DNA from 2 places in the Mesorhizobium sp. ISC25 genome. Region 1 is predicted to be linked to the other one. Evidence: predicted binding sites of a transcription regulator. Region 1 holds the regulator's gene; the other holds the start of a gene.
The links. Region 1 encodes LexA, which represses DNA repair genes until DNA is damaged. Its sites were predicted from a motif close to TGTTCNNNNTGTGTTCNG; they were not measured.
Positions count from the first base shown of each region.

Region 2: RQ479_RS26055 (helicase-related protein) is a predicted target of LexA. The motif match lies at 2,098-2,115, and genes of this name have one in related genera.

Region 1 is NZ_CP135441.1:1,141,302-1,144,722, forward strand. It holds gene RQ479_RS05600 (ComEC/Rec2 family competence protein) at 1-919, shown strand, start outside; gene lexA (transcriptional repressor LexA) at 913-1,647, opposite strand; gene kynU (kynureninase) at 2,098-3,345, shown strand.
Region 2 is NZ_CP135441.1:5,320,544-5,323,964, forward strand. It holds gene RQ479_RS26055 (helicase-related protein) at 1-1,931, opposite strand, end outside; gene RQ479_RS26060 (TetR/AcrR family transcriptional regulator) at 2,632-3,216, opposite strand; gene RQ479_RS26065 (FAD-dependent monooxygenase) at 3,299-3,421, shown strand, end outside.

The DNA.
Region 1 (3,421 bases):
GGCGCCGCTCAGCCTGTTCGCCAATCTGGCCATCATGCCTATCGTCTCACTGGTCGTCATGCCCTTCGCCGTCCTCAGTGCGCTGGCGATGCCGTTCGGCGCGGATGGGCCTTTCCTCTACGTGATGGGCAAGGGGCTGACGGCGATGATCGCCCTGTCCGGGTGGATCTCCGAGCGCTCGCCGATCGATGCGGTCGGGCTGATTTCGCTGAGATCTGTCCTTTTGGTGACGATCGCCCTCGTCATTGCCAGCATGGCGACGACCTGGTTGCGGCTCGCGGCACTTCCTTTCGCGCTCGCCGGCTTGCTGACGACGACCCAGACGCGCGTACCCGACGTATTGATCTCGGAGGACGCACGGCTGGTCGCGCTGCCGATCGGCAGCGGTGAACTCGCGGTCAACCGGGCACACCCGAATGAGTTCACCATCGACAACTGGAAACGCGCGCTCACATCAGAGGCTATCGTCGCGCCGGAAACACCTGGAAAGAACGATCCGCAATTCGACATTGCCGATCCGGCCGACCTACCGCCGGGCATGCCGTTCATTTGCACGGACGGCCTCTGCCTTGCCAGGCATCCATCCGGCGCGATCATCGCGCAAGCCAAGGACCGCGATACTGCACGGCCAGCCTGCGCCTTTGCCAGCTTGATCGTCATCGACGACGCCACCGCCCATAATCCCTGCTACTACGACCGGCTGGTCCTCGTCGTCACCAAACGGCAACTGGCGCGCGCGGGAAGTGCGGCCATCTATTTCGATCCACAAGCGGCAACACGCCCCGAAATCCGTTTCGCCGTCGAAAAATCATACCGGCCCTGGCACGTGCAGCGGAAATTTTCACGCGCGGCGCGAGGCCTGCCGCCATACCGCAGGGCCGACAAACCCAAAGCCGGCGCCAAGGGCGGAGCTCAGTAGCGGCGGATCAGTCCGACGAGCTTGCCTTGCACTTTGACCCGGTCTGGTCCGAAGATGCGCGTCTCGTAGGCCGGATTGGCGGCTTCCAGGGCGATCGAAGCGCCCTTGCGGCGGAACCGCTTCAGCGTCGCTTCCTCCTCGTCGACCAGTGCCACCACGATCTCACCGGGGCTCGCCGTATCCGCATTGCGGATGATCACCGTGTCGCCGTCGAAAATGCCAGCCTCGATCATCGAATCGCCTTTGACCTCGAGCGCATAATGCTCGCCGCCCATGATCATATCCGGCGGCACCGAAATCGAATGCGTCTGGTGCTGGATGGCATCGATCGGCACACCGGCGGCGATGCGGCCCATCACCGGGATCGAAACGGCGGCGACGACATCGTCGTCATTGCCGGCTGCAGGGACGCGCGACGATGTCGGCTTGCCCTGCCGAGGGGCACCTTGCCCAAGACTGCCCTGGATGACACTCGGCGAGAACTTGCGTGCCGCATTGAGGCCGGGGGCGATCGAGTCAGGCAGGCGCAGCACCTCCAGCGCACGGGCCCGGTTGGGCAAACGGCGAATGAAGCCGCGTTCCTCCAGCGCCGTTATCAGCCGATGGATTCCCGATTTGGAAGCCAGGTCGAGCGCTTCCTTCATCTCGTCGAAGGAGGGCGGAATACCGCTTTCCTTCAACCTTTCGTGGATGAACATAAGCAGTTCGTGTTGTTTGCGTGTCAGCATAGCGACCCCCAACAGAATCAGAAAAACAAACCCAGAACAAACACTATCTGTTCCAGTTGTGTTCCGCAACTGTTTAAAGTTTAATGAATGCGTTAAGGCTCGGGAAACAAACGACGTCCCCTACCGGGGTACCGCATTTTCACCCGCCGCGAGCCTCATCGCCTTGATTCTGCTGTCGTTTGCGCCCTTCTGGCTTCCTAGAATGCGCCACTGGCATCGGCCGTCGGTCGGCAAAAGGCACGGAAGTGAACCCGTATCGACTGTATGGTTTGGTCAATGCACCGTGAACGAAACGAACTCAAAACGCCAACCTCGGGTTAAACTCCTGGTTTCCACCGCCTGGTCAGGCTGCTTCTCGCTGGTGGAGCCTTGCTGCGCGCTACCTGGTAATGGAAGAACAGTCGATGCGTGTCCGGCGTTGCGTTGGATCTTTGGGGGAGCAGGCAAATCATGACAGGAATTCCCGATCTCGCGGCCATAAAGGCGATGGATGGCGCAGATCCGCTGCGCGCGATGCGCGACCGTTTTGTGTTGCCGCAAGGAGTGATCTATCTCGACGGCAATTCGCTAGGAGCTGCTTCACGTGCCGCTTTCGATGAACTGTACAAGGCCGCGACCGAGGAATGGTCGCATGATCTCATCCGCGCATGGAACACGGCCGGCTGGTTCAACATGCCGCTTGAACTTGGCGACCAGCTCGGGCGCCTGATCGGTGCCGCGATCGGCCAGACGGTGGTCTGCGACACGACGTCGGTCAACATCTACAAGCTGCTGCACGCCGCCATGGCTATGCGGCCGGAGCGGCAGGTCATCGTCGCCGAGGGCGATAGTTTTCCGACGGACCTCTACATGGCTGAGGGTGTGGTTTCGACGCGAAAAGATACGCTGCTGCGCCTCTCGGGGGTCGACGCGCCGAGCATCGAGGAGCTGATCGACGAACGCACCGCCGTGGTGTTGGTCAACCACGTCAACTACAAGTCGGGCGAACTGCGCGACATGCCGGCGCTGACGCGCAGGGCCCAGGAAGCCGGGGCGATGATCGTCTGGGATCTCTGCCACACCGCCGGTGCGATGCCAGTCGAGCTCGACAAGGCAAAGGCCGATTTTGCCGTTGGCTGCACTTACAAATATCTGAATGGCGGACCGGGCGCGCCTGCCTTCATCTATGCGGCTGAGCGGCATCTTGCCGACATCCAGCAGCCGCTCACCGGCTGGTGGGGCCATGCACGGCCCTTCGCCTTCGAGCCAGGCTATGCGGCCGGCACCGGCATCCGCCGGTTTCTGTGCGGCACCCAGCCGATCCTGTCGATGCGCACGCTGAAGGGCGCGCTCGACATCTGGAACGATATCGACATGACGGCGGTGCGCAAGAAGAGCATCGCGCTGGCCGATCTGTTCATCGAGCTTGTCGAGGCAAAGTGCGGCACTTACGGGCTCACGCTCGAAAGCACGCGCGACGGGGAAAAACGCGGCAGCCAGATTTCATTCATGCATGAGCATGGCTACCAGATCATGCGCGCGCTGATCGAACGTGGCGTGATCGGCGATTTTCGCACGCCATCGACCATGCGCTTCGGCTTCACCCCGCTCTATGTCGGCTATGCCGATGTCTGGCAGGCCGTCGAAGTGCTTGAGGACATCCTGCGCACCGGTGCGTGGAAGGATGCGCGCTTCGCCATCAAGGCGGCTGTCACTTGAGATTGATGCGAGAGCTGGAGCCGTGAGGCTGGCGACGACGCGCCGCGCGATGCTTACGGCTACGTTGCAAGGCCAT
Region 2 (3,421 bases), 2.3 Mb from region 1:
TGGAAAGCGATGCCGCGGCCGATGCCGGTGATCTGCTCGGCATTCTTGAGATCGACCAGCGGCTTCAGCAGGGATTCGATCTGGAAGTTGACGAAGCGCTCGGCGCGCGCCGCAACCTTGTCGCGGGCCGGGCCGGTGAGTTGCTCGTCGGCGAGCAGAACGAGACGCGGCTTCAAAGCGTCTTCGCCGGCAACCAACGTGCCGATCGGGGCGCCGATCCAGCGCAGCGTGCCATCCGAACCCAGCGCGATGTCGCCATTGGCCGAGGCGCCGAAGCGCTCGGCCCGCGCCTCGAACTCGGCGGCAAGCGCCTTCTGCGCCGCTGCCCGCACCGCCTTGGCGTCCTCGCCGCCGGCGCTCTGGTCGGCGGTGAAGCGGAAACCCTGCAACTCGCCGACATGGTGGCCCTCGACGAGGACGGTTCCGGTTGGGCTGATTTCGGCTTCAGGCATCGTGTTTTCTCTAAGGCGCCGCATGAGGACGGAAGTCCTGCGGTCTACAAAACGTTTCGTCAACCGCTCATGCAGCGCATCCGACAATCTGTCTTCGATTTCGCGCGTCTTTTCCTGCCAGTGTGCCCGATCGGCCAGCCAGCCGGGCCGGTTGGAAACGAAGGTCCATGTGCGGATCTGGGCAATCCTATGCGACAGCGTGTCGATGTCGCCTTCGGTGGTGTCGGCACGGCGCACCTGCTCGGCCATGTAGTTCTCGTCGACATGGCCGTGCCTGGCAAGGTCCATGTAGATGGAAGCAATCAAGTCGGCGTGCTGGGCCGGCGCGATCTTCCTGTAGTCGGGCAGCGCGCAGGCTTCCCACAGCAGCGCCACGCGCCTGGCATCGGTGGTGAGTGCCCGGATGTCCTCGTCGCGCGACAGATGTTCGAGCGCCTGCGCGTCCACGGCCGGCAGTGCGCGCGTCAGGCCCTCGACCGGGGCGTTGGTCTCGATCGAGCGCTTCAGCGCATCGAGGTTGGCGAAATCGAAATGCGCGGTACGCCACTGCAGCACCTTCACCGGATCGAAATCATGCGCCTCGATGTTCTTGACCAGTTCCTCATCCAGCGGATCGACCTGGCCGGTGACGCCGAAGGTGCCGTCGCGCAAATGCCGGCCGGCACGGCCGGCAATCTGGCCGAGCTCGGCCGCCGTCAGGTTGCGGTACTGGTAGCCGTCGAATTTACGGTTCTGGGCGAAGGCGACATGGTCGAGGTCGAGGTTGAGGCCCATGCCGATGGCGTCGGTGGCGACGAGATAGTCGACGTCGCCCGACTGGAACAGCGCCACCTGGGCGTTACGGGTGCGCGGGCTGAGTGCGCCGAGCACGACGGCGGCACCGCCCTGCTGGCGGCGGATCAGCTCGGCGATGGCATAGACCTCGTCGGCCGAGAAAGCGACGATCGCGGTGCGCCGCGGCAGGCGGGTCAGCTTCTTCGAGCCGGCATAGGCAAGATGCGATAGCCGCGGCCGGGTCACCACCGACACGCCCCGCAGCAGGCGCTGCAGGATGCCGTGCATGGTGGCCGCGCCCAGCAGCAGCGTCTCCTGGCGACCGCGCAGATGCAGGATGCGATCGGTGAAGATGTGGCCGCGTTCGAGATCGCCGGCAAGCTGGACCTCGTCGATGGCCACGAAGGCGGCGTCGGTCTCGCGCGGCATCGCTTCCACGGTGCAGACCGAGTATTTCGCGCCCGCCGGCTGGATCTTTTCCTCGCCGGTGATGAGCGCAACCTTGTGGGCGCCGACCTTCTCGCAGACCCGCGTATAGACCTCGCGGGCAAGCAGCCTGAGCGGCAGGCCGATGACGCCGCTTTCATGCGCCACCATGCGTTCGATGGCGAGATGGGTCTTGCCGGTGTTGGTCGGGCCGAGCACGGCCGTCACGTCTCGACCCGACAGGATCAGCGGTTCAGTGTGTTTCGGATGGATGTTCATCGGCCTGGAAATAAGGCTCTCTGCCTCGCATTGTCGGGAGCGCGCCCATATTGGCCGCGTATGACAGGCGACACATAGGGATTTCGGGCGCGAAGCGAAAGCGGAATGTGCCGAGGGCGGGCCGATTGGTCCTTCAAAGCCAGAAAATCTGTTCCCGATTAACAGTTGGAACGAGTCTGGAACGAATCAGCGACGAATCACTGACTCGCGCTGATTCAGGGTTTGTTCACGGCTACATCTGGGTTTTCTGCCGGCGAATCTCACCACATGCTGAATCACGGAAACTGGCCCGATTCATGCAGGCGGCATCCAAGCCAGCACCGCGGTTAACCTTTGCCGGTGATGATCGTGGCCGGCCAATCCGCTTCGCACAACGTTATGAAATTATTGATGTTTCCTAACGCGCTTTAATCATTTCGAGGGTGTTTTCAGCTCTCGCCGTTAACGTTCCGCTCAAAGCCGGAACGAATCGGCGACGAATCAGAGATAGTCGAAGTTTCTTGGTTTGTTCACCGCAACATGTTGTGTTGTGAACAGCTTTTCCACCGAGAATCCACACGCTGCCGGGCAGTCTTTGCACAGGTTGCGCAGCGGCCGTTAACCTTTGTGTACTGGTTCGGCACACGCGGCGTCATGGCCATCGGGTCGACGCAGTTGCTGCATGAGGCTCACACTCGGCCAACCACGCTGAACGGCTTGTTCAAGATACGTCCTCTCCGACGGCATAACGCTGCAATGTGAGGCCGACGTTCTGGATGATTTCGTCATGGGACAGGGCGACGACCGGCGGAAGCCGCAGCAGGTACCGGCACATCGCCAGTCCCAGCAACTGGCTGGAAATGAGCCCGGCCCGCCGGCCCGCATCGGCGGGATCAGCGACCGCCGCAACCAGTGGCCTCACCTGGTTGGCAAATACATCGCGCAACTTTTCGGCGGCAAATTCGTTCGACGTCGCCGAACGCAGCAGAATTACCATGCCGGTACCGTTGGCCGGATCTTCCCAGATTTCGAGAAATCGCCTGATCAGTGTCTTGCCGATGTCGGTTCGGTCGATCACCCGTAGTGCGGGCAATTTCAGATCGACGACGGCCGCCCTGGCGAACAACTCGTCCTTGCTGCGGAAATAGCGGATCACCATGGCCGGATCGATCGAAGCATGGGCCGCGACGTCACGGATCGAGGCGCCGTCATAGCCGCGTTCGGCGAACAGGAGCCTCGCGGCCTCAAGTATCTGAGCCCGGGTGCGGTCCGACTTGCTGGGTTTCTTCGACTGATTCTCGGTCATGAAAATGCATATGCCAACGGTCGTTGACAAATGCAATGGCTTCGGCTAAAAGTCAACATATGTTGACAAATGGAGAGAGAAAATGTTGCCCGATACAACGGAAGTCCTGATTATTGGCGCCGGCCCGACCGGCTTGGCGCTGTCCATCGTGCTGCACCAGGCCGGGGTCGACCATGTTCTGATCGACAGGCTTGGGGAGGGCCTT